3 regions of the Solibacillus sp. GQ1 genome follow, and region 2 is predicted to be linked to each of the others. Evidence: predicted binding sites of a transcription regulator. Region 2 holds the regulator's gene; each other region holds the start of a gene.
What was found. The regulator LexA, encoded in region 2, represses DNA repair genes until DNA is damaged. The targets are predictions, from matches to a motif close to CGAACATATGTTCG.
Positions count from the first base shown of each region.

Region 1: AC6CH1_RS00300 (Y-family DNA polymerase) is a predicted target of LexA. The motif match lies at 2,186-2,199, and genes of this name have one in related genera.
Region 3: uvrB (excinuclease ABC subunit UvrB) is a predicted target of LexA. The motif match lies at 5,822-5,835, and genes of this name have one in related genera.

Region 1 covers NZ_JCAXEX010000001.1:60,526-70,686, forward strand. Annotated here, with positions in the region: gene AC6CH1_RS00290 (pyridoxal phosphate-dependent aminotransferase) at 1-1,097, opposite strand, end outside; gene AC6CH1_RS00295 (carbon-nitrogen family hydrolase) at 1,250-2,041, shown strand; gene AC6CH1_RS00300 (Y-family DNA polymerase) at 2,219-3,472, shown strand; gene AC6CH1_RS00305 (YolD-like family protein) at 3,485-3,805, shown strand; gene AC6CH1_RS00310 (L-threonine 3-dehydrogenase) at 4,197-5,147, shown strand; gene AC6CH1_RS00315 (long-chain fatty acid--CoA ligase) at 5,419-7,032, shown strand; gene AC6CH1_RS00320 (sulfate permease) at 7,067-7,297, opposite strand; gene trpA (tryptophan synthase subunit alpha) at 7,447-8,226, opposite strand; gene trpB (tryptophan synthase subunit beta) at 8,223-9,410, opposite strand; gene AC6CH1_RS00335 (phosphoribosylanthranilate isomerase) at 9,407-10,024, opposite strand; gene trpC (indole-3-glycerol phosphate synthase TrpC) at 10,021-10,161, opposite strand, start outside.
Region 2 covers NZ_JCAXEX010000001.1:2,023,274-2,033,434, forward strand. Annotated here, with positions in the region: gene AC6CH1_RS10380 (23S rRNA methyltransferase) at 1-75, shown strand, start outside; gene AC6CH1_RS10385 (CsbD family protein) at 156-356, shown strand; gene AC6CH1_RS10390 (EAL domain-containing protein) at 568-2,751, shown strand; gene AC6CH1_RS10395 (alpha/beta hydrolase) at 2,775-3,422, opposite strand; gene AC6CH1_RS10400 (DNA helicase) at 3,436-3,999, opposite strand; gene tkt (transketolase) at 4,231-6,225, opposite strand; gene AC6CH1_RS10410 (DUF896 domain-containing protein) at 6,365-6,601, opposite strand; gene AC6CH1_RS10415 (YneB family resolvase-like protein) at 6,666-7,322, opposite strand; gene yneA (cell division suppressor protein YneA) at 7,309-7,656, opposite strand; gene lexA (transcriptional repressor LexA) at 7,817-8,440, shown strand; gene AC6CH1_RS10430 (gamma-glutamyl-gamma-aminobutyrate hydrolase family protein) at 8,524-9,219, opposite strand; gene AC6CH1_RS10435 (5' nucleotidase, NT5C type) at 9,335-9,880, opposite strand; gene AC6CH1_RS10440 (DNA alkylation repair protein) at 9,960-10,161, opposite strand, start outside.
Region 3 covers NZ_JCAXEX010000001.1:288,072-298,232, forward strand. Annotated here, with positions in the region: gene hpf (ribosome hibernation-promoting factor, HPF/YfiA family) at 1-57, shown strand, start outside; gene secA (preprotein translocase subunit SecA) at 213-2,723, shown strand; one part of gene prfB (peptide chain release factor 2) at 3,001-3,072, shown strand; one part of gene prfB (peptide chain release factor 2) at 3,074-4,105, shown strand; gene AC6CH1_RS01310 (YhjD family protein) at 4,279-4,632, shown strand; gene AC6CH1_RS01315 (competence protein ComK) at 4,638-5,129, opposite strand; gene AC6CH1_RS01320 (IDEAL domain-containing protein) at 5,317-5,556, shown strand; gene uvrB (excinuclease ABC subunit UvrB) at 5,910-7,892, shown strand; gene uvrA (excinuclease ABC subunit UvrA) at 7,898-10,161, shown strand, end outside.

The DNA of each region.
Region 1 (10,161 bases), 2.0 Mb from region 2:
ACACGAATATAGCCTTCGCCGTATTCACCAAAACCATTACCGGCTGCAACGGCAATATCCGCTCTTTCCAGTAAAAAGTCAGCAAACAGTTCACTCGTATATGGTGCAGGTACATGGAGCCATGCAAAGAACGAGCCTTTTGGTGCTGTGATTTCCCAGCCGATTTTATGGGCTTCTTCAACGAGTACATTGCGGCGGCGCTCATATAATGCACGCAATTCTTCTACACAAGATTGCTCTTCATTCAGTGCAACTGCGGCTGCATGCTGGATCGCAGGGAACTGGCTGCAAAACAGATGGTCCTGAATAATATTGATCGCTTCAATCATTTTTGCATTACCGACAGCAAAGCCGATACGCCAGCCTGCCATATTGTACGATTTGGACAATGTATAAAGCTCAATGCCGACTTCTTTTGCACCGGGTGCCTGAAGGAAGCTTGGCGGGCGTTCACCATCAAAGCCTAGTGCCCCGTAAGCGAAGTCATGGGCAACTGCAATGTTATTTTCTCTAGCGAACTGTACGGTCTGTTCAAAAAAATCATGCGTTGCGACACCGCCAGTCGGGTTGTTCGGATAATTTAAATACATCAATTTGGCCCGGTTTTTAATGTCTGTGGACAATGCTTCGTAGTCTGGCAAAAAGTGATTTTCCTCTTGAAGCGGCATCGTATCAAACTTTACATCTGCAAGTGTGACACCGGATAAGTAATCCGGATAACCCGGATCTGGGAGGAGCATATAATCGCCAGGATTCAAGAGTCCAAGCGGAAGTTCGACTAAACCGATTTTTGTTCCGCCTAAGACGGCCACTTCTGTAGCGGGATCAATGTCGACATTATATTCACGTTTATAGAAGTCCGCAGCTGCTTGCTTGAGCTCTGCAATACCACGGAACGGAGAATATTTATGTGTTTGTGGATCATTTGCCGCATTTTGCAGTGCTTCCACAATATGTGCCGGTGTTGGCTGGTCCGGGTTTCCCTGACCTAAATTAATCACATCGCGCCCCTCAGCAAGCGCTTCATTTACTTTGTTTACAAGTGCTGCGAAAAACTGTTGTGGTAATTGCTGAAGCTTTTTCGAGAATTCAATCATTCTTTATCACCTCTGAAAAATAGTAAGGTTAATGTTAGTCTAAAACTTCACTTAAGTAAAGTGAAGATTTTGACAACTTGAAGTGAGATGTTACAATGAAGTACGAATATGCGAAAATAGATTCGCACGGAATTTTTAAGGCGGTGGCAGTTATGAAAATCGGTTGTATTCAATTAAATGTTGGTTTTGGCAAGGTAGATGAAAACTATGAACGCGCGGAGAAATTTATTCGCGAAGCGGTAGCAGGCGGTGCTGAAATCGTTGTATTACCGGAAATGTGGAATACAGGCTATGCGCTCGAAAAACTGGAAGAGCTGGCGGACGAAAATGGAGAACGTACGAAATCATTTTTAAGCAGTCTTTCAAAAGAATTGGCGGTACATATTGTAGGTGGATCGGTATCGGTGAAACGTGATGATAAGTTTTTCAATACGATGTACACATTCAATCGCGATGGTGAATTAGTCGGCGAGTACAGTAAAGTGCATTTATTCCGCTTAATGGATGAGCATTTGTATTTGGAATCCGGCAGTGATATGAACCGTTTCGCATTAGGTGAGCTCGAAGCGGGCGGAGCAATTTGCTATGATATTCGCTTCCCTGAATGGCTGCGTTCCCATGCGTTGGATGGTGCTAAGGTGCTGTTTGTACCAGCACAATGGCCGACACCACGTATCGATCACTGGAAAATATTACTGCAGGCGCGAGCGATTGAAAACCAGTGCTTCGTCGTTGCGGTAAATCGTATTGCCCGTAAAGTGGAAAATTTCAATGGTCAGTCAATGATTATCGGGCCATGGGGTGAAGTGCTTTGGACAGGTGCAGAGGATGAGGAACTGGCGATTATTGACGTTGATTTTTCAACAGTCGATGAAGTGCGCGGCCGCATTCCTGTATACGAAGATCGCCGTCCGGGTCTTTATGAAAAAGTAATAAAAGAATAAATTTTAAAAGCGTACCGGATGAATGTCGGTGCGCTTTTTTTGCATTAAGCAGCAAATTAACTCACTGATACAATAAAAAAATCCCTCTCAACCAAAACAGCCACTACTTTCCACTTGCCATCTCACACGTCTCATTTTAATATAAGAACAAATGTTCGATATAAGGAGATGAGCTTTATGTATGAAAATGTGCCGGAACGTTCGATTATTTGTATTGATATGCGCAGTTTTTATGCAAGCTGTATTGCATCGGTTGAAAATTTAAATGTAATGGAAGTACCGATTGCGATTGTCGGAAATTTTCAGCAAAAGGGAAGTGTTGTACTTGCAGCGTCCCCTCCGATGAAAAAGCGCTTTAATATTCGCACAGGTTCACGATTATACGAAATCCCGCCACATCCGGATATTCGTCTTTTTGAGCCGCGGATGTCATTATTTATACGCATATCAATGGAAATTACACGTCTGTTCAACGAGTTCGTTCCAAAAGAGGCCATTCATGTATATAGCGTCGACGAAAGTTTTATCGATTTAACCGGAACCGAAAAATTATGGGGGCCGCCTGAAGAAACGGCAAAATACATTCAGCAGCTCGTTTACAACCAATTTGAAATTCCATGTGCAGTCGGTTTTGGCCCAAATATGCTGATGGCAAAACTGGCGCTCGACATCGAAGCAAAAAAGACGGGATTTGCGAAATGGACATATAATGATGTACCGGAAAAACTGTGGCCGATCATGCCGCTGTCCACGATGTGGGGAATCGGCAGCCGTACGGAAAGAACGCTGAATCATATGGGCATTTATTCTGTCTACGATTTGGCGCATGCCGATTTAGCGTTACTTGAAAAGCGCTTCGGAATTCTCGGCAATCAGCTGTATTACCATGCATGGGGAATCGATCATTCGACAGTCGGTGCGCCGATTATGCAAGGGCAAATCAGCTTCGGTAAAGGGCAGATGCTGATGCGCGATTATCGCAGTAGAAAGGAAATTTTAGTCGTATTGCTGGAAATGTGTGAAGACGTGGCAAGGCGGGCGCGGGAAGCGAAGAAAATCGGTCGGACGATTTCATTAGGGCTTAGCTACAGTAAAGATGCCTTCGGGGGCGGATTTCATCGTTCACGTACAATCGATGAGCCGACAAACGATACACTGAAAATTTTCGAAGTGTGTAAGCAGCTGCTCGATGAATTTTATGCCGAACGGCCGGCACGCAAAATTACGATTACATTAAGCAATATTGAAAGTGAATATTCGATGCAGCTCAGCCTGTTCGATGAGATGCGTTGGCGTAACCGCAAGCTCGGAGAAACGATGGACCGTTTACGTACAAAATACGGTACAACAGCGATATTGCGTGCGGTTTCCTATACGGAAGCAGGTACTGCACTGACACGGGCTGAATTAGTAGGCGGGCATAAACAATAGGGAGTGAAGGCGATGAACAGAGATAGAGGAACAATTAAATGGAGCGCAATGATGTTGCCGGAGCATGTCCAACTATTGCGTGAATGGCAGGAAGAGGACGCAATTGTTACCCAACCCCAACTTGACGAAGCCCAGTTAGAACAAATTAACATCAATCTGCAGCGAGCCTACACAGAGCATTGCCCGATCCAACTAAAAGTATGGGAGCAAACTGGCCTCTATACAGTTTCCGGGGCAATCCAAAAAATCAATATCCACGAACAATATGTCAAACTGGCAAACAGCGAAAGAATTCAGTTCCACCATATTTATGAAGCACTCTTGGATGAGTAGACTTTCCAGTTGTCCAATAAAAATATTGAAATGGGGGAGGCAACTCCAGCGGAAAGCGTCCGACCCGGAATGGAAATTGACCCAATGTTAGAAAGAGAAATTAAATTTCACTTGATTTTACAACCAGAGCCACTCGTATAAAAGTAATCTTTCTATTCGAATATTTCACACGTACAAATGTATTGCTGAAAAAGAATATTTTTAACATATTGTTTTTTAGAAAAGAACACCATATAATAAATTTCATGAAAATGTTTGAACATCAATATTTTTGGATGGTTATATGTATTTTCCACAAGGACATTTGTTTTAATAGATGAGAAATAATAGACGGTATATTCAGCGGTAACAGGCTGAAAACATGTCTTTTAAAGGATAGGGAGGCTTCAGATTGAAGAAAATTATGGTGACCGGTGCTTTAGGTCAAATTGGTTCGGAATTAGTAGAGAAATTACGCCATACGTATGGCACAGATAATGTATTGGCAACAGATATTCGAAAAATTGATCAGCATGAAGGTCCATTTGAAGTATTGGATGTAACAGATGGGAAACGCATGCACACACTTGCCCATGATTTTGGTGCAGACACGATGATACACATGGCTGCATTACTCTCGGCAACAGCAGAAAAAAATCCGGTATTCGCCTGGAATTTAAATATGGGCGGTTTAATGAATGCACTTGAAGTGGCACGTGAACTAGATATGCAGTTTTTCACGCCAAGTTCAATCGGCGCATTCGGTCCTTCTACGCCAAAGGACAATACACCACAAGATACATTACAGCGTCCAACAACGATGTACGGTGTCAATAAAGTAGCTGGCGAATTATTATGCGACTACTACTACACACGCTTTGGACTGGATACACGCGGTGTCCGTTTCCCGGGGCTGATTTCTTATGTAACGCCACCTGGTGGAGGAACGACGGACTATGCCGTAGATATTTATTATAAAGCTATTGCGGAAGGACGCTACACATCGTATATTGCAGAAGGTACGTATATGGATATGATGTATATGCCGGATGCACTGCAGGCCATTGTTGATTTAATGGAAGCAGATCCGGCAAAGCTTGTGCACCGCAATGCATTTAATATTTCGGCGATGAGCTTTGAGCCGTCACAAATCGCAGCCGAAATTAAAAAGCATATTCCAAGCTTCACAATGGATTATGATGTGGACCCGATCCGTCAGGCAATTGCCGACAGCTGGCCAAATGCAATCAACTCATCGGCAGCGATTGAAGAATGGGGCTTCAAAGCTAACTACGATCTGGAAAAAATGACGGTCGATATGCTGGAAAAACTAAAAGTACGATTAGCACAAAACGCGATTTAACTTATAGAAGCGAGTGAAACTGTTGAAAAGCAGTTCACTCGCTTTTTTATATAGGTGCCTGTGGAAAGCCTCGAGGTGGGAGACCCTAAAAGCAAAATTTTGTAATATTCGTTTCTCTAGTAAAATGAAATCGCTGCATTATTGACAAAATATTTTCATTTTTCAGTATATTATATTAGAATGGTATTGTGGGAGAAATTAGGAGGTGTTTTATTGGTAATGGGGATTGCCGGTAAAGATAATGCCTCATAAAAGGGGGAAATATATAATGATGATGCAAACACCACTCGTTTTAACAGATATGGTCAAGCGTGCAGAGACGTATTATGCACACAAAGAAATTATTTCACGTACAAGTGAAAAGAAGGTTCATCGCCTTACATACGGGCAATGGGTAAAGCGCACAAGAAAGTTAGCGCACGCATTAACAAAGCTGGGCATGGAGCGCGGTGACAAAATTGCGTCATTTGCCTGGAATCAGCACCGCCATTTAGAAGCCTATTTTGCGGTTCCATGTACAGGCGCAATTTTGCATATGGTCAATATCCGCCTGTCACCGGAACATATTGCGTACATTATTAATCATGCAGAAGATAAAATAATTTTAATAGATGAAGATTTAGTACCGCTCATTGAAGAAGTGCAGTCGGAACTGAAAACAATTGAACATTATATTATTATGGCGGATGGGGAACTGCCGGAAACAACATTACCGAACGTACTGTCATACGAGGCATTGCTGGAAGGAGCAGATGAAAACTTTGAGTTCCCGGAAGATTTGGATGAAAATGCGCCGGCAAGCATGTGCTATACAAGCGCAACAACGGGAAATCCAAAAGGGGTCGTGTATACACATCGTTCGCTTGTGCTGCACTCCATGTCAATTTCAATGGTGGATACGATGGCAATCTCGGAACGTGACACAATTTTACCGATTGTTCCGATGTTCCATGTTAACGCTTGGGGGATGCCGTTTGCAGCAGTGAATGTAGGGGCTACGCAAGTATTGATCGGTCCTCAGTTTACACCGGCATTAATATTGGATTTCATTGAGCAATACAATGTAACGAAAACGGCAGGCGTCCCGACAATCTGGCTCGGTGCATTGCAGGAGCAAGAAAAAAGAGCACGTAATTTATCGACATTACAGGAGATTTTCTGTGGAGGATCGGCTTCACCAAAAGGCCTTATTAAAAAGTACGAAGAAATGGGCATCAACTATATTGTGGTATACGGCATGACGGAAACTTCACCGATTGTTTCGATGTCACGTGATATGTCACATATGGATGACTGGTCATTGGATGAAAAAATTGAAACACGCGCGATGCAAGGTTTAACGGTTCCGGGGATTGAATCAAGCATCGTCAATGAAAATGGTGAAGTACCTTGGGATGGTGAAACAATGGGCGAGCTGCGTCTGCGTGGTCCATGGATTGCGGCAGAATATTATGAGGATGAGCGTACAGCGGAAGCATTTTCTGATGGGTGGCTATATACAGGAGATATCGCGGTTCGTTCAAAAGAGGGATTCATTAAAATAACAGACCGAACAAAGGACCTGATCAAATCCGGTGGTGAGTGGATCTCGTCCGTTGATTTGGAGAATGCACTTATGTCGCATGAAGCGGTATTTGAAGCGGCAGTCATTGCCATTCCCCACGCGAAATGGCAAGAGCGTCCGCTGGCATGTGTTGTTCTGAAAGAGGGAGCAAATGCAACTAAAGAAGAGCTGACGGCATTTTTGGAAGGACAATTTGCGAAGTGGTGGCTGCCGGACGATATCGTTTTCTTAAAGGAAATTCCGAAAACATCTGTCGGGAAATTCTTAAAGGCAAAGTTACGTGAAAATGTGAATGAAATTTATCCACAGCTTCAACTATAGTGTGGAATGAAATAAAAAACGGGGACGCATCGGATTACCGAGCGTTCCCGTTTTTCGTCGTCCCGCCTACGAAAAAGCGTTTCATAAGGGAGAGTCCTAAGTTGAAAAGGAAAATAATGAGTGCAACACGAAAGAATGCGACAAAGTATTGCCAAGTCGTTGTACTGTCTATGAACAGCTTTGGCATGCTATCTACTAATACATACGTAAAATAACCGGCAATCGCGATAAAAAACAAACCACCAAAAAAGTCCTTTACATTCATCTTGAACCCCCACTAAATAGATTTAATCAAAGGATACCATATAAAGGGAATATAATATATATAGAAGAAAGTGGGATGTAAAGGTACTGAAAGGAAGAGATGGGGTCCTCCAATTCTTCAAGTCGTTGCATCCTCTTAATAAGTAGTGATTAAATCGCGGCCGATTTCTTCGTCGCCTGTACAAGCGCTTCGATTGTTGCCCAGTCTTGCTCGACGAGTGCCGTAACAATTTTACTGCCGACAATTACTCCATCTGCGATATCGCCAAAGCTTTTTACATGTTCAGTCGTTGAAATACCGAAACCTGCTAACACGGGAATATTGCTCGCTGCTTTCAAGTTTGCAAAATGCCCGGCAAGTTCCGCGGCAAAGCTTGCACGTTCACCGGTAATGCCATTTACCGTTACAGCATAAACAAAGCCTTCACTTGCAGCGGCTAATTTCTTAATACGTTCAGGGGGGCTCATCAATGATACGAGCTGGACAAGCGCAATGCCATTTACCTTTAAAGCGTCATGCAATAAAGCACTTTCTTCGTAAGGCATATCCGGTACAATCAGTCCTTGAACACCACTGCGTTTTGCATCCTCTGCAAATGCTTCAATCCCATAAGCTAAAATCGGGTTTAAGTAAGTCATGACAACGAGCGGAATATGGATTTCCTGTGCAAAGCTTTGCAGTTCATCCAGTACTTTTTTCAATGTCACACCTTGTGCAAGTGCACGTTCACCAGCTTGTTCAATCGTTGGTCCATCTGCTACAGGATCGGTAAATGGAATGCCGACCTCAATTGCGGAAACTCCGATTTGCTGAAGCTTTAGTATAGTAGGTTTTAATGTTTCAAGCCCGCCATCGCCTGCCATAATATAAGGAACAAATGCTTTATCTCCTGCTGCTAATACGTTTTCAAGCTGTTTTTGCAATGTCATTTCGCGCCACCTCCAAGTTTATCCATTAATGTGTGAACATCTTTGTCTCCACGACCTGATAAGCAAACGACAACAATTTCATCAGCAGGTCGGTCCTTGGCAAATTGGCTCGCATAGTAAACGGCATGCGCGCTTTCCAATGCCGGTAAAATTCCTTCCGTTTCACATAATAGCTTTACACCTTCAAGTGCCTGTTCATCGGTAACAGAAGGGTAGGCAGCACGACCTGTTTCATGTAAATGACAGTGCTCAGGTCCAACTCCCGGATAATCAAGTCCTGCTGAAATTGAATGGGCTTCTTGAACAAAACCGTTGTCATCCTGTAGTAAATACATGAACGCACCATGTAGGACACCTGTTTTCCCTACGTGAATTGCTGCCGCATGCTTGTCGGTATTGACACCTGAACCTGCAGCTTCCACTCCATATAATGCTACATCCTGATCTTCTACAAACGGATAGAACATTCCGATTGCATTACTGCCGCCACCGATACAAGCAATAACTGTATCCGGAAGACGTCCTTCCTGCTGTAAAATTTGGGCACGTGTTTCATCCCCGATGACACGCTGGAAATCACGGACAATTGTAGGGAAGGGGTGGGGTCCAAGTGCCGACCCTAAAATGTAATGCGTATCTTCTATATGAGTGACCCAGTGACGCAACGCTTCATTAACCGCATCTTTCAATGTAGCAGAGCCTTTTTCTACCGCAACAACTTTTGTCCCGAGCAACTCCATACGGAAAACGTTCAGTTGCTGACGGCGTACATCTTCTGCCCCCATATAAACGATACATTCCATATCAAGCAATGCACACGCAGTTGCCGTTGCAACACCGTGCTGACCTGCACCAGTTTCAGCAACAATTTTTTTCTTCCCCATACGCTTTGCTAAAAGTGCCTGGCCGATCGCATTATTTATTTTATGTGCGCCAGTATGATTTAAATCTTCACGCTTTAAATAGATTTTCGCACCGCCGACTTTATTCGTTAAACGCTCCGCAAAATATAGGGGAGTTTCACGTCCGACATATTGCTTTAAATAATAGTCAAGTTCTTCCTGGAAAGAGGGGTCTTTTTTTGCTTCCTCATATGCAAGCTCCAATTCCTCAAGTGAAGTCATCAATGTCTCGGGCACAAATTGACCACCGAATCGCCCGAATCGTCCTTTTACTGTCGTCATAAAATCAACTCTCCTTTTGCTGTTTCAATAAAATTCGTAATCGCTGCTAAATTTTTTCGACCATCTACTTCTACACCACTTGAAACATCTACTGCAAATGGCTCGACAAGCATAATCGCCAGTCCAACATTTTCTTCATTTAATCCACCTGCCAAAATAACCTTTTCAAGCGGGATTTTTACTTTATCAAGCAGCATCCAGTCAAAGGATTTTCCGCTTCCTCCACGAAAGTCAGTTCCAGGCGCATCGAACAAATAGTAGTCCACATCATACGTCGCTGCTCGTGTCACATCCTCTTCACTTCGAATCGAGAACGCTTTAATTGCCGGCAGCCCGATTTCTTGAATCTGTTCGGGTGTTTCATCACCGTGATACTGGATATAATCGAGTCCGACTTCTTTTACAATTTGACGAATAGTGGCTGGCTCTTCATTGACAAAAACCCCGACTTTTTTGACCGTACTCGGAATTGCCTTTGCCAGTTCCGCTGCTTCCTCTACCGTAATGCGTCGTTTACTGGGCGCAAACATAAATCCGATAAAATCAGCACCTGCTTTGACCGCTGTTTCTACATGTTCAATTTCTTTTAATCCGCAAATTTTTACTTTTGTCATCGATTTTCGCCAACCTTTGCTGTTATGTCGATTTGTAGTGCTTTTAGTGAATTTTTGACATCTCCGCTGCGCATTAAGGCTTCGCCGACTAATATTCCTTTTGCGCCAGCATTCGCCACAAACTTTGCATCTTCCGG
Region 2 (10,161 bases):
GAAACAATTATAAAAGAAGTGGGTCAGGAGATTCTTCATCACTTGTATAAAACCTACACACAAATTTTGCTCTAATCCGACTTTTTAATCCACTTTGTTTAGTATTGATAAACGAGGGAATATGATTACCATCTAAACTTTTGGGAGGTCATATTATGTCAAACGGATTTACAGATAAACTAAAAGGCGCAGGCAATAAAATTAAAGGTGAAGTAAAAGAAGAAATCGGTAAAAATACAAATGATCCTTCTTTACAAGTCGAAGGTCAGCGCGATCAGCTAAAAGGGGAAACACAGGAAAGAGTTGCTGATGTAAAAGATAAAATTACAACTAAAATCGATGAATATCGAAAATAAGGTTCACAGAAACTAGTAAATTCCATATTTACTAGTTTCTTTTTTTTGCGTTAAAATAGTTAATATACCTTAATATACCCTAATTTTTATTAAGTACTTTAGACTTAATTGAAAGGGATATTTTTATATTAATATAATCTCACTTTAAATTTATAGGAATTTTGTTATACTTTAGTTAAAATACACATTACTTTTTAAAGGGGAAGTTAGAATGACCATTGATCAATTTATACCCCTATCAAAAGACCGCTTATTTAATTGGCTAAAAACCTTAAGTAACCAGCTTTCGAAAGGATCGCTCATCATTGATATAAATGATGAAAATTTACCTATTTTACATGCTAATCCACACTTTTTAAAATTTACATCATTCGAAATGAAAGAATTGCTTCATCAAAATATCAATATTTTGAATGGACACAGAACGAATGAAACCTCTATTGAAGAATTAAATTTACATTTAAAATCAGGTGTAGCGAAAAAATTTACGATTTTGCATTATACGAAAGAAGGATCCGCTTTTTGGAACACAATTATACTGCATCCGATTCGAAATGAAGACAACGTGATTCAGTATATTTTATTAACTTGCGAAGATACAACGGAAGCAGAGTTAAATAAAATGGTTTATAAATTGGAGCATGAAGTTTATGAAGCGATTGATCATGAAGATAACCTGCAGTCCATTTTAAATTTAATTACCGAGAAGATTGAACTTTTCTATATTCGCGATGTGTATTGTGCCATTCACATTTTTGATGAAAATTGTGAAATTAAATCGTTAGGTACGCATTCATTGCCATTGGAAATTATTAATGAACTTAATATACTGGAAATCACACCTAACACTAGCCTGAATTCAAACGCAGTTTATTTAAAAGACTTTGCTCCCAAAGATCACCATATAGATCTTTTTAAACATTGGCATCTTAATTTTGTTCAAGGTTCATGGACAAAGCCTATTTTAACTCCTCAAAATGAAGTAAGCGGCATTTTGACCCTGTTCAATCAGGATCCAACAGAATTAAAGCAAATAGATATTAATTACTTAAATCGATTGGCCTTACTGATCCAATTAGCAATTAAGTATGCTGAACAAAAAATTGAGCTTAGCAGACTCGCCTTTTTTGATGTTGAAACAAATTTACCAAACCTGCATTATTTCAAATCTGAATTATCAGAATGGATTAATGTTGGCAACTCGGGATTAGTCGCAATTCTACATCCTACTGAATTTAATAAGGTCGTTGATTTATACGGAAGAAACGCTGGAGCCGATTTACTCCGTCAAGTGGCGGATCGTATGCAAATATATTTTCCGGAAAGTGATTCACTGATTTCACGCTTTTCAAATTCGCTTATTTTCGGAAAAGTTGACGAAAACGATTGCTTCCTTGCCTATAATCAGCAGCTTGAATCGATAACACAATTGCCATATATTATCGATGGTAAAGAAATCTATATTACATTAAAGATCGGTTATACAGTCTTTAATGAGTCGATGACAGTCGAGCAGAGCATTCATCAGGCAGATATCGCCTTATCCAATGCACAGAAGCGTACTGGGACGAGCTATGCAGTTTATGAAGATAATAGTACGAAACAATTGACGGAAGAAATGGATATCCTCAATCAATTGGCTTATGGGCTTCAACATGAAGAATTTGAAGTTTATTTGCAGCCTAAAATTAACTTCCAGACAATCGAAGTGGAAGGTTTTGAAGCATTATCTCGTTGGAATTCGAGCAAACTTGGTTTCATTTCACCGGTAAAATATATCCCAATCGCTGAACAAACGGGAAAAATTAAAGCGATTGATTTACTAAACTTTAAACAGATCCTTATCTGGCTACAAAATCGTATAAATGAGAATAAAAAGATTTTACCGATTGCGCTCAATATTTCGCCGGACCATTTTTACGATCCGGACTTCCTGCAAAATATAAGGGATATATTTTATCAATATAATGTCCCGCCGTATTATATAAAGCTGGAAGTAACGGAAAGCATTGAGTTGGTGGATTTTAAAAAAGCAAAAGAGATTCTAAATCAACTAAGACTTATGGGCATTGAATGTTCAATCGACGATTTTGGTATCGGCTTTTCTTCATTAAGCTATTTACCGCAGTTGCCCTTTTCTGAAATCAAAATTGACCGCAGCTTTATCAGCGCAATGGATGAACCCGGGATGTATGCAATCGTACAAACGATTATCCAATTGGCGAAAAATATTCAAATGCGCCCCATTGCCGAAGGAATTGAAACAGAAGAACAGCTGGCAATGCTTCAACAACTTGGCTGTCCTGCTGGTCAAGGCTATTATTTCTATAAACCGATGTCTATTACCGAAGCAGAACAATTGCTGGACACGAAAAAAACAGCTGACGGGAAGTAAATCACCTTCCATCAGCTGTTTTCTTAGTTTATAGTGTTCGGTAAATCTTTCGATAAGAATACGATTAAATCATGTAGATTTTGCTCGCTCACTCCATGACCTACCGGATAGGTTCTGAATGTAACGTCCGTGTCATAGTCATTGAAGAAACGAACGGCATGCTCTGCCCATTCAATCGGAAAATCATAATCATATTCCCCGTGAGAAATAAAGATTTTAGATTTATCCATCGTTTTTTTACTATATTCAAGCGCAACGAATTCCGGTAAATAACCGTTTAATGCTGCTGTTCCACGAATGGCATTGCCCATCACCATCGCAAGTGACTGTGCCATCGCTGCCCCTTGGTTGAAGCCAACAACATAAATTTGCTGTTCATCCAAATTGAATTCCCAAATAGCTTCTTTAATAAATAATTCTATACCTTTCAGCACTTTATCGAAAATGGCACGATTCGGCTTACCCTCTTCTTCAAATGTATAAAATGCATAGCCCGGACGATGTTTAATCGGTCCTTGCAAACTAAAAATATGACAATTTGTTGAAAACGAATCAACAAGTTGTAGTAAATCATTTTCATCGCTCCCTAATCCATGCAGCAAGAAAATCGCCGGTTGCTTATCTGCATCTACTTTAGGTGCTTTGTGTAAATAAATAAATGGTGTGTTCATTTTATATCTCCTTTTAAGAAAGCGTCATTTTATTGACAAGCTGGTCCGTGTAATAAGCCATGTAGCCATCCAGCAATTTGATTGTTTCCTCGATATCGCCTTCTGTTAAAATATTTGCATTTTTAGCACAGGCAACTGTCAAAAAATCAATACGGTATGCATGCTCCACGGATGCATAAGCATAATCGTAAATCACATCTTCATCCTCTACCTTTAATGCATTATATTGCTGATGGAATGCTTTCTTGTAATCGTCCATTTTCTCTCCGACACTGTTGCGGATTTGCATTTGCTGTGCCATTAATTCATTTTCGATATAAGAAACGGTTGGCACTTTTCCTGAACTGAATGTTTCCCGAACAAGATCTGTCCATGCCATTTTATTCTCCACATAATACGCAATATTTAACATTAATCGATCATAAAAATCAGTCGTTGACGTGGAGGAAGCTCTTTTTTCATCGATATTTTTTTGAAGCATTGTTTGGAATTTTTCAAGATCCGCTTTATTCGATAGGAAATAAAGTGTCTGTTCGATATATGTAGTAATTTCTTTTTGCTTATTTTCTGCTGTCATGATTCATCCACATCCTTCATCTGATACTTCCATATTTCTTTATTATCGTACCATTCCTTCAGTAAAATCGCACGTTATCCTATTATCTGTATGGGCCTATTGTATCTGAATTCAGCTCTTTTTGCCAAAGCTTTTTTCTTGTCACCTATACAATAAGTCGGGCTTCCGATTGATTTAGAAATAAAAAAATGCCACTTGCCATAGTAGACAAGTGACATTTTGAGCTTCGAATTAAAGTGCTTTTACTTTCGCAACTACATTTTCTACTGTGAAGCCGTATTCTTTTAACACAATTTTCTCTGGAGCCGATGCACCAAATTTATCGATTGCCAATACATCGCCTTCAAAGCCAACATATTTATGCCAGCCAAGTGATGCACCCATTTCAATTGCTAAACGCTTCGTCACAGCTTTTGGTAATACAGATTCTTTGTATTCCTTGGACTGTTTTTCAAAGCGGTCCATTGATGGCATTGATACAACAGATGCATCAATTCCTTCTGCAAGTAGTGCCTTTTTAGCTTCTACTGCCAAGCCAACTTCAGAACCTGTTGCAATTAACAGGGCATCCGGAGTTTCTTTAGATGAAGCTGAAACGACATAAGCACCTTTTTCAACACCATCGTATACTGTCTCTGTCGCAAGATCCAATACCGGCAAGTTTTGACGAGATAATACTAATACAGTTGGCGTTGATTTGCTCTCTACAGCTAATTTCCATGCAGCTACAGATTCATTTGCATCTGCAGGACGGATAACAGAAAGATTCGGCATTGCACGTAATGATGCTAAATGCTCAACTGGCTCATGTGTAGGACCATCTTCCCCTACTGCAATTGAGTCATGTGTAAACACATATGTTACAGGTAATCCCATTAATGCAGATAAACGAATTGCTGGACGTACATAGTCAGAGAATACAAAGAAAGTACCGCCAAATACGTTTAAACCGCCATGTAATGCCATACCGTTCAGTGCAGCGCCCATTGCAAATTCACGAACACCAAACCAAATGTTACGGCCTTCCGGAGTTTCTGCAAAGAAATCGCCAGCGCCTTTAATAGTTGTCTTGTTTGATCCTGCCAAGTCAGCAGAACCACCGAAGAATGATGGTGTTGTTTTTGCAATTGCATTGATTGCATCACCAGATGATGAACGAGTAGCTACTGCAGTACCTGCTTCATATACAGGTAACTCAGATGCAAAGTTCTCCGGTAATTTGTTTTCCATTGCGTTTACAAATTGTGCAGCCAGTTCTGGATATTCGTTTTTGTAGCTTTCGAATAATTCATTCCATGCTGCTTCTGCTTGTACACCTTGTACTTCGCTAGCTGCTTTAAATGTATCATATACTTCAGTTGGAACGAAGAATGGCTCATGTTCCCAAGCGTATGCAGCTTTTGTTAAAGTAACTTCATCAAATCCTAGTGGCGCACCATGTGAATCTGCTTTACCAGATTTGTTAGGAGAACCAAAACCGATAACAGTTTTCACTTCGATTACAGTTGGGCCGCCAGTATTTTGTTTCGCTTTTTCAATAGCTGAATTAATTTCCACGATATCTGTACCGTCTGCAACTTTTAAATAGTTCCAGCCGTATGATTCGAAACGTTTTTGGATGTTTTCCGAGAATGACTTTTCTAAATCACCATCAAGTGAAATATCATTTGAATCATATAGTACAATTAATTTATCCAATTTTAAGTGACCTGCAAGAGAAATTGCTTCTGCAGCAACACCTTCCATTAAATCACCGTCACCGCATAGTGCAAATGTATAGTGGTCTACAATGTCTTTACCTGGCTTGTTGTATGTTGCTGACAAGTGACGTTCAGCCATAGCCATACCTACTGACATTGCAATACCTTGTCCTAATGGACCAGTTGTCGCTTCTACACCAACTGTATGACCATATTCAGGATGTCCCGGTGTTTTTGAATTCCATTGACGGAAGTTTTTGATTTCTTCCAACTCTAAACCGTAGCCACCTAGATGCAATAAACTATATAAAAGCATGGATCCATGTCCAGCTGATAATACAAAACGGTCGCGGTTATACCAATTAGGATTTTGAGGGTTATGGCGTAAATGCTTCGTCCACAATGTATAGGCCATAGGTGCAGCACCCATTGGTAAACCTGGGTGACCTGAATTTGCTTTTTCAATTGCGTCGATTGATAGTGTACGGATTGCGTTAATTGCTAACTGATCCATCTGTTGTGTCATTATGTGACATCCTTTCCTCGTACGATATTTATACATTTTATAGTGTAGACAAATTTTCACAAGAAAACAATAATTTCTAAAAACGTCCTATAAAATATGTCATACTTTATATTAAATGTGACATATTAATGAAATGTTATTAGTTTAAGAATTTCTTCTGTGATTTAATTTGTTTTAATTTTTCAGGTGTCACATCATTGCCTTCTTCATCAATTACTTTTACATGCTCGATTGTATCACGCATTGTAGTACGGAAAGTATCTAAATATTCTTTGCGCAGCGCTGTACGTTCCTTCGCCTGCTCTTCCGTCAATTTACCTTCTCTCGCTAATTTAGAAAGCTCGTTAATGCGAGCTAATTTTTCTTTTGATAACATTTGAATCTCACCTTTCTTCCTACCTACTACAAAGGTATAAAAAAAACGACTTGAAAACAAGTGTTTACTCTTCAAGTCGCTCCATATATTCAATATATCTTCTATGTACGGTCGCTTTACTGATAGAAATGCCCAAGCCAGACAAAGTCGTAGCAATTTCTGCAAAGGTTAAGCCTTTCTGACGCAGTTGAACAATTTCTTCGACAGGCACTTCTTTTCGTTCACGCCCTTCAATATTACCGCGGTTTTTCAAATTATTTTGCGGCTGGTAGCCATTTTCTACAGCGCGGCGCATTCCCCGGCGGATTTTTGCATTATGCATACGACGCTGATACTCTTCGACAATCGCTAAAATTTCGAGCAGCATTGTATCCATTTCGTTTAATACGACAGGACCTGCATCATTCAATGTATATACTGTCGCTTCATATTTTTGCAGGAGGTGCAGCACTGCCATACGGGCATTCCCTCGCCCTAAACGGGTTTCATCCTGTACAAATAATGCTTTAATACCGTACTCTTTCATGTAGTCAAGCATGTCGAGTAATCCGTCTCGATCGACATCATATCCACTATGCTGGTCCATGAAAATCTCCACATCTTTATAGCCGAATGATTTTGCGTATTTTGTCAGCTCCTCCTGCTGACGCACTAGCGATGTTTCTTGTGTATTTTTATCCGTACTGACACGGCAATAGATCACTGCTTTAGTTTTTATCATTGTTCCCTCTCGCTACTTTAATCAATTGCATATCGGAGGATTCATTCAGCTGAGCTATGTATTGTGAATCTTTTTCTACAGGCACAACCAATACTTGTCCTAAAACAACTTTTTCATCCAGCATTCCGTTTTCCTTTTTTACTTCATTGATCCAATCATGCTTAGCCATTTTACCACGATATTGTTCTGCCAACGACCATAAAGTATCGCCATGCTCTATGCTTACGTGTTCGTATAATTCAATTTTATCATCCTGCATCATGAATAAAGCAATCATAAGTACAGAGAATAGTAGAAACATTGATGTGAAGCCATTTAATTTAACTCTTTTCATTTGAAAAACCCTCTTTCGAATGTACGTTCGGAATGTTTGTTCTCATAATAATACGAACGTATGTTTTTGTCAACCGTTTTTTCGAACTTATGTTTGCATTCATGTTCGCATACTGCTATACTTACTTTAAGAAAAATAGCATGATAAAGAGGTGAGTTAGTTGACACAAAAAATTTCAAAGCGGCAGCAAGCTATTCTAACTTTTATAAAAGAGGAAGTTCGTGCTAAAGGCTATCCGCCATCAGTTCGCGAAATTGGAGAAGCAGTAGGTTTAGCTTCCAGTTCAACTGTCCACGGGCATTTAGCTCGTTTAGAAAGTAAAGGGCTTATCCGCCGTGATCCTACAAAGCCGCGTGCCATTGAAATATTGGATCAGGAAGAGATGAATATCGCAAAACAAGGTGTTATTCATGTTCCGCTGATCGGTAAAGTTACAGCTGGTCTGCCTATTTCTGCAATCGAGGATATCCAGGAATATTTCCCGTTGCCGGATGCTTACGGCTCACCGGAAGAGGAATTATTTATGCTTGAGATTATGGGAGAATCCATGATTGAAGCCGGGATTTTAAATGGGGATTATGTGATCGTTAAAAAAACGTCTACTGCGAACAATGGAGAGATTGTCGTAGCAATGACGGAAGACGATGAAGCAACTGTTAAGCGCTTTTACAAAGAAAAAACTCATTTCCGTTTACAGCCTGAAAATAGCTCAATGGAACCAATCATTGTCAACCAAGTTTCTATTTTAGGTAAAGTGGTCGGCCTCTATCGAAATATCCATTAATCATCAACTTGCCATTCTAATAGAATCGGCAAGTTTTTTATTTACAAAATAAAAAGCTCAGCCGCGAACGACTAAGCCTTTCGTTATTTATTGCATGCTTCTACAAAACTATTAAATAAGCGCTGTGCATAAACATCACCGTTCGGAGCCAATTCTTCCGGATGCCATTGCACCGCGACACAATATGGATGCGATTCATGTTCAATCCCTTCAATGATGCCGTCCTTAGCAAGTGCCGAAACAACGAGCCCTTTCCCTAGCTTTCCAACCGATTGATGATGAAATGTATTTACACGGAATGAGTCTTCTTTAAAAATCTCTTTAAATTTAGGTGTCTTTACTTCAACGGTATGTGCCAGTTCCCCTCGCTTTGAAGGCTGTTTATGTAAAATTGTGTTCACTACTTGTGAGGGTATATCCTGAATTATCTTCCCCCCGAATGCGACATTCATAATCTGTTGTCCGCGGCAAATACCGAGAACCGGCATTTGTCTTTTATAGGCTTCATTCATCAATAAAAGATCGCTGTCATCACGTTTCCGTACAACACTTCCGATATGACGGTGCGGTTCTTCATTAAACAACAATGGATCTATATCCGCTCCACCAATTAATACGAGGCCATCAATTAGATCTAATAACTCATTTACGTTTTCTTCTGTAGCATTCGGTATACAAATCGGTATACCTCCCGCTTGTTCAATTGAAATTAAATACGTGTTATTAATATCCAACTTCTTGTCAAAATCATACATTGTTAATCCAATAATCGGTTTCATTCTTTTTATCCCCTTATAATTTATAGATAATTCCAATAATTTAAATTATACTATTGCGTTATACGAAATGACTACAAAAATAAAAAAGGATTGCAGAATCGCAACCCTTTACTTATTAAACACTTTCCATTTGTTTTATAAAATACTGTTTAATTTCTTTCCAGTTATGAACACGCATGAAACCTTCTTCTGATCGATTGTACGGCATCGAATACAATATACCTGTCCCTTTGAATGCTGCGAGTTGGCGTGGGCTGTCATCAATTAAATAATCGGTATGTATTACCGCTTTATTTCCGCAAAACACAATGTTCTGTGTTTTAATAAAGGGTAAATGCTCCATTAACCAGTCGTATTTCGCTGTAAATGAACCCGGTACATCCATTGCAGCTGTCGCAATAAAAATTTCATAATGTTCCTGCAACTCTTGAATGACTTTAATCGCATCTTCATCCAGTACTTTTAAATCTCTGAAATAGTCAGGCTCATTTAATATTGCAAATAATTTCTTCGCATCTTCTCGAGGCAAATCGCGCTGTGTCGTCAGAAGAAACTCTTCATCTGTAAAATTTGTTCCGAAATTTTCGTTATATGTCACACGTAATTTCGAATAAAAATCAGCTAGTACCTGGTCCATATCGATAGCAATACTTTTTTTCATGTAATAAGCCTCCTTGAAATTCCCATAATTTTAGTTTATACAATTGTATTGTGAAAAAACAAGGTATAACTCTTTACAATTAACAACGTACATATTTACGTTTAAAACCGATTCGCCCTTTTTCCACCTGTTTTTCAATTTCCTCATAAGCATGAAGCAAACCCGGTTTTTTCCCTTCCCGTTTCGTTTCAATTGGTCCGATCTCATTTGCAATTTGCACTGCCTCATCATGTAAAGGTTTAAATGAAACACCGACTGTCATGACAAAATTGTTCATCGCC
Region 3 (10,161 bases), 1.7 Mb from region 2:
ACAAACATCGTTTACAAACGTAAAGACGGTAAGTACGGTTTAATTGAAACAAACTAAATGATTGAGTTACAAGCGGATTGCCTGAGATAGGCAGTCCGTTTTTGAGTTGGATCGTTCCTAAAATTACCATTTTGCATCAGTCCATTTGCACCACCGGTATATATAATGCTAAAATATACTTTGAGACTATTTATTGGGAAGTGACCAATTCGATGGCAAACATATTAAATAAATTATTTGATTTCAATAAAAAAGAAGTAAAGCGTTTAGAAAAGATTGCAGATAAAGTAGAAGCATTGGCAGGGCAGTTTGAAAGCTTGTCTGATGATGCATTAAAAGCGAAAACAGAAGAATTTAAAAACCGTTATCAAAATGGCGAAACAGTGGACGCATTGTTGCCTGAAGCATTTGCGACAATTCGTGAAGCATCTCGCCGTGTGCTTGGCATGTTCCCGTTCCGCGTTCAGATTATGGGGGCGGCTGCATTAAATGAGGGTAATATCGCGGAGATGAAAACCGGTGAAGGTAAAACTTTAACGTCGACAATGTCCGTTTATTTAAATGCCCTTACTGGTAAAGGTGTTCACGTCGTAACGGTCAACGAATATTTAGCAAGCCGTGACGCGACTGAAATGGGAGAGTTATATAATTGGTTAGGCCTAACGGTTGGTTTGAACCTGAACAGCCTGTCAAAAGAAGAAAAGCGTGAAGCATATGCTGCGGATATTACATATTCGACGAACAATGAGCTTGGTTTTGACTATTTACGTGACAATATGGTGCTTTACAAAGAAGACCGTGTACAGCGTCCGCTTTATTATGCGGTAATCGATGAGGTTGACTCAATTTTAATCGATGAAGCACGTACACCGTTAATCATTTCCGGACAAGCAGGGAAATCTGCACAGCTATACGTACAGTCAAATGCATTTGCCCGTATGTTAAAGCAGGATGAAGATTACAACTATGAAGAATCAACAAAAGGCGTAACGCTTACAGAGCAAGGGATCGAAAAGGCGGAACGTGCATTTGGCATCGACAACTTATTCGATTTAGCACATGTTCGCTTAAACCATGCGATCAACCAAAGCTTAAAAGCACATGCATCAATGCATAATGATGTCGACTATGTTGTGCAGGATGGGGAAGTTGTAATCGTTGACGGCTTTACTGGTCGTCTAATGAAAGGACGTCGCTATTCAGATGGTCTACACCAGGCGATTGAAGCAAAAGAAGGTCTTGAGATTCAAAATGAATCGATGACAATGGCGACCGTTACATTCCAAAACTATTTCCGTATGTATGAGAAACTTTCTGGTATGACAGGTACAGCGAAAACAGAGGAAGAGGAATTCCGCAACATCTACAATATGCAGGTTGTAGCGATTCCTACGAATAAGCCGATTGCCCGTGATGACCGTCCTGATCTAATTTTCGCAACGATGGAAGGCAAGTTCAAAGCAGTTGCGGAAGATATCGCAGAGCGTCACCGTTTAGGACAACCGGTACTGGTTGGTACGGTTGCAATCGAAACATCAGAAATCATTTCAAAATATTTAACGAAATTTAAAATTCCACATAACGTTTTAAATGCGAAAAACCATGAACGTGAAGCGGAAATTATTTTAAATGCCGGTCAAAAAGGTGCCGTTACGATTGCGACAAACATGGCTGGTCGTGGTACAGATATTAAACCGGGTGAAGGTGTACTTGAAATTGGCGGTTTAGCGGTAATTGGTACGGAGCGTCATGAATCACGCCGTATCGATAATCAGCTTCGTGGTCGTTCTGGTCGTCAAGGAAACCCGGGGGTAACGCAATTCTATCTTTCCTTAGAAGATGAGTTAATGCGTCGCTTCGGATCAGATAAAATGAAGTCGATGATGACAAGACTTGGTATGGACGATACACAGCCGATTCAATCAGGCATGGTTTCAAAAGCAGTAGAATCAGCACAAAAACGTGTTGAAGGTAATAACTTCGATGCGCGTAAACGTCTATTACAATACGATGATGTACTTCGTCAGCAACGTGAAGTGATTTACAAAGAGCGTGAAGAAGTTTTGGATTCGGAAAATATGCGTGCATTAGTTGAATCAATGATTTCTCAGGCAATCGAAAATCAAGTGGCCCTTCATACACAAGGCGAGAAGGAAAACTGGACACTGGATGCGTTAGTTGACTATATCGCGGCAAATCTACTGGATGAAGGCGATATTACAAAAGAGCAGCTTGAAAATAAATCTCCAGAAGAAATGATTGCATTCATCTCTGAAAAAGTGACAACTCGCTATGATGAAAAAGAAGAAGCAATGACACCAGAGCGTATGCGCGAATTCGAAAAGGTTATTTTACTGCGTTCAATCGATTCAAAATGGATTGATCATATCGATGCAATGGATCAGTTACGTCAAGGGATACACTTACGAGCTTACGGTCAAAACGATCCATTACGCGAATACCAGCAAGAAGGTTTCGCAATGTTCGAGGACATGGTCGCAGCAGTACGTGAAGATGTGGCGAAGTACGCATTAAAAGCGGAAATCCGCAGCAACCTGCAACGTGAAGAAGTAGCAAAAGGCCAGGCTGTTAACCCGAAAGAAGAAGGCGCAGCCAAACCGAAAAAACTGCCAACACGCAAAGCCGAAAACATCGGACGCAACGACCCATGCCCATGCGGCAGCGGCAAGAAATACAAATCATGCCACGGCGTAGGCCAATAAAAGCAATAAAACCGAGGTCATTGATACTATGCTCAATGACCCGGTTTGTTTTTTACTAAATTATATTTATTAAATAGTGTTGTAAGTGAATACTTGGTGTTTAGTGTGACACTAGTTGATTGGAGTGAAGGGCGAGGACTCCTGCGGGAACAGCACGACGCTCGAGACTACAGGCTCGAGCCGTGCCCGCGGAAAGCATTCGCCCGGAACGGAAATCAACGGGATACACAAGCCACAAGCCTTTACTTTAACACCCAAATACGGAGGAAAATATATGATGGAATTAGCAGATGTGCGTAATGCACTCGAAAATACAGCTACAAAACTAGCGGACTTCAGGGGGTCTCTTTGACTTAGAAAACAAAGAGGCTCGTATCCAGGAACTAGATGAACTTATGCTTGAACCGGAATTCTGGAATGACCAGAACGGCGCACAGGCAATTATTAACGAAAGCAACGGCATTAAAGCAGTTGTCAACGAATACAAAGAATTAGTCGATACACAGGAAAACCTTGAAATGACGCTCGAGCTTTTACGTGAAGAACCAGACACAGAATTGCAGGAAGAACTAGGCAAAGAACTTACTGAATTCCAATCAAAAATGGAAGATTTCGAACTGCAAATGCTGTTATCTGAACCATACGATAAAAACAATGCCATTTTAGAACTGCATCCAGGTGCTGGTGGTACTGAGTCACAGGACTGGGGCTCAATGCTATTACGTATGTACACACGCTGGGCAGAGAAGCGCGGCTTTAAAGTAACGACAATCGACTACTTGCCTGGTGATGAAGCCGGCATCAAATCGGTTACATTACAAATTTCAGGTCATAATGCGTACGGCTATTTAAAAGCGGAAAAAGGTGTACACCGTCTAGTACGTATTTCACCGTTCGATTCATCAGGCCGCCGTCATACATCGTTCGTTTCATGTGATGTTATGCCGGAGTTCAATGATGAAATCGAAATCGACATTCGAACAGAGGATTTAAAAGTCGATACGTACCGTGCAACAGGTGCCGGTGGTCAGCACATTAACACGACCGACTCTGCTGTACGTATTACCCATCTTCCAACAGGTGTCGTTGTACAATGTCAGTCAGAACGTTCACAAATTAAAAACCGTGATGCAGCAATGAAAATGCTTAAATCGAAGCTGTATCAGCTGGAAATTGAAAAGCAGCAGGCACAGCTGGATGAAATTCGTGGTGAGCAGAAGGAAATTGGCTGGGGTTCGCAAATTCGTTCATATGTGTTCCATCCGTATTCAATGGTAAAAGATCACCGTACAAGTGCAGAAACAGGGAATGTAGGCGCCGTAATGGATGGCGATCTCGATGTGTTCATTACTGCCTATTTACGATCAAAAATCTCATATTAAAATCTTTCAGCGATCATCGGTTGAAAAATTGAAAGCCGTGCCTTAGTAAAAAGCTAAGGCACGGTTTTTTTAGTGAAATTTAAGCTAAGTAATAATTTTCCTCTTGTCAGATTTTAAAAAATATGTGAAAATACTAATACGAACAAACGTTCTTATTAATTGGAGGTATTCGTATGCTGCAAATTCCTTCTAAAACGATTCCGTATTATGAGGCTGGGATTTATTTGCCATTGCTGTTAATTATTCTTGGGAAGGATTACTCAATAGTGGAGCAAAGTCCGTTCAAATTTAAAAATCCCTATTTGCAATTAATCGATGCTGTACGTATCAAAATAGAGCATGACTTAAAAGAAACGAAGGACTATTTTCAACTTCATCAGATGCGCTTAGTGAGAGGCAAGACGGATGATTTGTTTACCGAGTATCATTTTTACTTTGGGGGAATCATGGAGTGTAGAAGATATTCGAATATTCGCCTTCGTAATCAAAGTGAGTTACTTCTTGCTGAATATTTTCAAAAAAACTGATGCTCTTATAAGATCCTATTGCGCTGTAAAAGCAGATATTTATAGTACATCGCAGCGCGTACATATTGCTGGTTGAATGATTTCATATTGATATCCAGACTAATCTCAGTATTATCCACAAAAGTTACGAGCGTTTTATCACCATCTTCACTAATATTAATAATAGGATTCAAGGATAACCAAATATTTTGAGGTGAAAACGGCGAAAATAGCGGGAATAAAATGCACGGATCCCCGAAATCATAGGCCACCATTATCGGCAACTTATGTTTATTCTCTCCGAAAAAGCTTCTCGCCTGATATTTGCTGGCGTCATAGGAACTTCCATGCAGACGACACGTATCTCGAATAATTTTTAAAGGTTTATACGGAGATGTAGATTGGCCGTACTTGTCCAAAATGGCAGTGTGAATTTTATCTCGATGCTGATAGGACCTCAAACAGAAGGTAGAGTTAGAAATAATGTAATTGGATTTTTGTGTTAAATTACTAATCATTTTGTATCCCCTATCTTTCCTACTTTTTTAATTGCTTAAATTTTCACTATACATCTAAACTACTGCATAATTTGCTAAAAATCAACATTATATTTAGAAAATTCTGTCATATGATAATTTTTCAGAATATATTGCAAATTGTATGATTTTTAACTTATAATGGTTAAAAGAGGTCGAGGTGATATCGATGGATAAATATTATTCGTATACAGACTTTTTAAAAGCGGTTAGTCAGCAGTCCACTGAACATCATGCAGAGAAGCTATTGAATGAAATTTATTTAGATTTATTTATTAGTCGGTTGCAGCGGATGCAACGTATTGAACAATTAAAGCTACTTATCGATACATCGTTAGATCAAAAGAACGAACAAGCATTTCACAGCTATACTACAGAGTTAAAAGAGTTATTGGAAACAGTTTCTTAAAGGCCATCCTATTCAGGTGGCTTTTTTTTATGGGCAAGCAGCGGGTTCCGGTTGTTTTCTAATAAGTGAAAGAAAGTTTCCAATAAAATTAAAATAGTTCTAATAAATTGGTTAGTTTCTAATAAAAAGGATAATTCTTCTAATAAGTGAGATTTTCGAATAACTGGTCCCAACCTTCAAATAAATCACCAAACTTTTCTAATACCCGCCACCAAAGTTCTAATAAAACCAGCCCATCCAAAAAGACACACAACTACATTAAATTCGAATGTACGTTCGCAATTTTATCGTAAATTAAAAACGGGTATGTTAAAATAGAAGATAATATAAGCGACAGAAAGGACAATCTGAATATGACAGAAACTTTTACAATAAAGTCCGCCTATCAGCCTGCCGGGGATCAGCCGGAAGCGATTAAACAGCTCATACAAGGGGTTAAAGAAGGCAAGCGTCACCAGACTTTGCTTGGGGCGACAGGTACGGGTAAAACATTTACGATTTCCAATGTAATTAAAGAAGTGAATAAACCGACGCTCGTGATGGCACACAATAAAACACTGGCCGGCCAATTATATAGTGAGTTTAAAGAATTTTTCCCGGACAATGCGGTTGAGTATTTCGTCAGCTATTATGACTATTTCCAGCCGGAAGCGTATGTACCGCAAACCGATACGTACATTGAAAAGGATTCCAGTATTAATGAAGAAATCGATAAATTGCGCCATTCGGCAACGACTGCGTTATTTGAACGGAAAGACGTCATTATTATCGCGTCCGTATCGTGTATTTACGGTCTCGGTAATCCGGAGGAATATCGTGAAATGGTCGTTTCCATCCGTACAGGGATGGAAATCGAGCGCAATCAGCTACTTCGGAAACTGGTCGACATTCAATATGAACGGAATGATATTAACTTTACACGCGGTACGTTCCGAGTACGCGGGGATGTTGTCGAAATTTTCCCGGCATCACGTGATGAGCACTGTATCCGTATTGAGTTTTTTGGTGATGAAGTCGACCGGATCCGTGAAGTGGATGCACTGACAGGCGAAATTTTAGGGGATCGTCAGCATGTAGCCATTTTCCCGGCATCCCACTTCGTAACACGCGAAGAAAAAATGAAAGTTGCCATTGAAAATATCGAAAAAGAGTTGGAGGAGCGTCTTGCCGTCCTGCGTTCGGAAGACCGTTTACTGGAAGCACAACGCTTGGAGCAACGGACAAATTACGATTTGGAAATGATGAAGGAAATGGGCTTCTGCTCAGGTATCGAAAACTATTCGCGCCATCTGACATTGCGTGAAGCAGGGGCAACGCCGTATACATTATTGGATTACTTCCCGGAAGACTTTTTGCTTGTCGTTGATGAAAGCCATGTTACATTACCGCAAGTACGTGGTATGTATAATGGAGACCAGGCACGTAAAGGGGTACTGGTCGAGCATGGCTTCCGTCTCCCGTCCGCATTGGATAACCGTCCGCTTATGTTTGACGAGTTTCAGTCAAAAGTAAGCCAGGCGATTTATGTGTCGGCAACACCGGGTCCATATGAATTAGAACATACACCGGATATGGTGGAGCAGATTATTCGTCCGACAGGGCTGCTTGATCCGACAATTGATATCCGTCCTATTGAAGGGCAGATTGATGACCTGATCGATGAAATTCATGAGCGCATCCGTCGTAATGAACGAACACTCGTCACGACATTAACGAAAAAAATGTCCGAAGATTTGTCGAGCTATTTAAAAGAAATGGGCTTGAAAGTCGAATACTTGCACTCGGAAATCAAAACGCTGGAGCGGATTGAGATTATCCGGGAGCTTCGTAAAGGAACATATGATGTGCTGATCGGCATTAACTTATTACGGGAAGGTCTTGATATTCCGGAAGTATCCCTTGTCGCGATTTTAGATGCGGACAAGGAAGGATTCCTCCGTTCCGAACGTTCACTCATTCAAACAATTGGACGTGCTGCACGTAACTCGAACGGACATGTCATTATGTATGCCAATAATATGACAGATTCGATGACAAAAGCGATCGGTGAAACGAAACGCCGTCGTGAAACTCAAATGGCATACAATGAAAAACATGGTATTACACCGAAAACTATTATTAAAAAGATTCCTGAAATTATCCGTGCTACACAAGCTGCGGAAGGGGAAGAAACATATATTACAAAAGTGACAGGCGGCAAAAAGCTGACGAAAAAAGAGCTGGAGAAGCTTGTTGAGACATTGCAAGTTGAAATGAAAGAAGCCGCAAAAGCGCTGGACTTTGAACGCGCGGCAGAACTACGTGACATGATATTTGAATTGAAAGCAGAAGGGTGAACAATGTGAAAAATACAGAAATTGTCGTACAAGGTGCACGAGCGCATAATTTAAAAAATATTGATGTCACAATTCCACGCGATAAAATTGTCGTTGTGACAGGGCTTTCAGGTTCCGGTAAATCATCACTGGCATTCGATACGATTTATGCGGAAGGGCAGCGTCGTTATGTCGAATCATTGTCTGCATATGCACGACAATTTTTAGGACAGATGGACAAGCCGGATGTCGATACAATTGAAGGTTTGTCACCGGCCATTTCGATCGACCAGAAGACGACGAGCCGAAACCCTCGCTCGACTGTCGGGACAGTAACGGAAATTTACGATTATTTGCGCCTGCTTTTTGCGCGTATCGGAAAACCGTACTGCCCGACACATGGGATTGAAATTACATCACAGACGGTTGAACAGATGGTTGACCGCCTGATGGAATATCCGGAGCGCACGAAAATGCAGCTGCTTGCTCCTGTTATTGAAGGGAAAAAAGGAACGCATGTAAAACTGCTTGAAGACTTGAAAAAACAAGGCTTTGTTCGTATCCGTGTAAACGGGGAACTGCGTGATCTCGATGACAATATCGAGCTGGATAAAAATAAAAAGCACACAATTGAAGTAGTTGTGGACCGTGTTGTCGTAAAAGAAGGCAATGAAACACGTTTAAGTGATTCCCTTGAAGCAGCGCTTAGAATTGCGGATGGCCGCGTTCTAGTCGATGTGATCGATCATGAGGAGCTGTTATTCAGTGAGCATCATGCATGTCCGCTATGCGGCTTTTCGATTGGTGAACTGGAGCCGCGCATGTTTTCATTCAACAGTCCATTCGGGGCCTGCCCTACATGTGACGGGTTGGGAAGTAAGGCAAAGGCCGATATCGACTTAGTCATTCACAACTGGGACTTAACGTTGCTTGAAAATGCGATTGCACCATGGGAATCCGTATCGTCCAACTACTACCCGCAGCTGTTGGCATCTGTATGCAAGCATTACAATATTCCAATGGATGTGCCGGTAAAAGATATTCCTAAAGAGAAAATGGATAAAATTTTATACGGTTCGGGTAAAGAGAAAATTTTATTCGAATATACGAATGACTATGGTAGTGTGCATAAGAAAAATATCGAATTTGAAGGTGTCATCGCGAATATCGAGCGCCGCTTTACAGATTCTTCTTCGGACTATGTTCGTGAATCGATGCAAAAGTACATGACTGAACAGCCTTGTGCTACTTGTAAAGGGCACCGTCTGAAAAAGGAAACGCTGGCAGTAAAAATTAAAGACCAGAATATTTCGGAAGCGACGCGTCACTCCATTCAGGAAATGTATGAGTTCTTTAGTTCAGTAGAATTAACAGAAAAAGAACGCCAGATTGCGAATTTAATTATTCGTGAAGTTATTGAACGACTGAAGTTCTTATTGGACGTTGGTTTAAATTATTTAACGCTTGCACGGTCTGCTGGAACATTATCCGGCGGGGAAGCACAGCGTATTCGACTGGCGACACAGATCGGCTCCCGTTTAACAGGCGTCCTTTATATTTTGGACGAGCCGTCAATCGGCCTGCACCAGCGTGACAATGACCGGTTAATTAATACACTTGTAAATATGCGTGACCTCGGTAATACATTAATTATCGTAGAGCATGATGAAGATACAATGATGGCAGCGGATCATTTAATCGATATCGGTCCGGGTGCCGGTGTACATGGTGGTCAAGTCATTGCGCAAGGGACACCAAAGCAAGTAATGAAAAACAAAGAGTCGATTACCGGCCAATATTTAAGCGGAAAGAAATTTATTCCGCTGCCGCTTGAACGCCGTAAATCAGATGGCCGAAAAATAAAGATTAAAGGTGCTTCTGAAAATAACTTGAAAAATGTCAGTGTCGATATTCCATTAGGGCAGTTCATCGCCGTTACAGGTGTGTCGGGTTCCGGGAAATCAACATTGGTAAATGAAATCTTATATAAGTCGCTCGCATCAAAACTGAACCGGGCAAAAGTGAAACCGGGTAAGCATAAAACAATAGAAGGTTTAGAACAGCTGGAGAAAGTAATCGATGTGGACCAATCGCCAATCGGCCGTACTCCGCGTTCAAACCCGGCAACGTATATTGGCGTATTCGATGATATTCGTGATGTTTTTGCGATGACGAATGAAGCAAAAGTGCGCGGCTATAAAAAAGGACGTTTTTCGTTTAATGTAAAAGGCGGACGTTGTGAAGCCTGCCGCGGAGATGGCATTATTAAAATCGAAATGCACTTCTTACC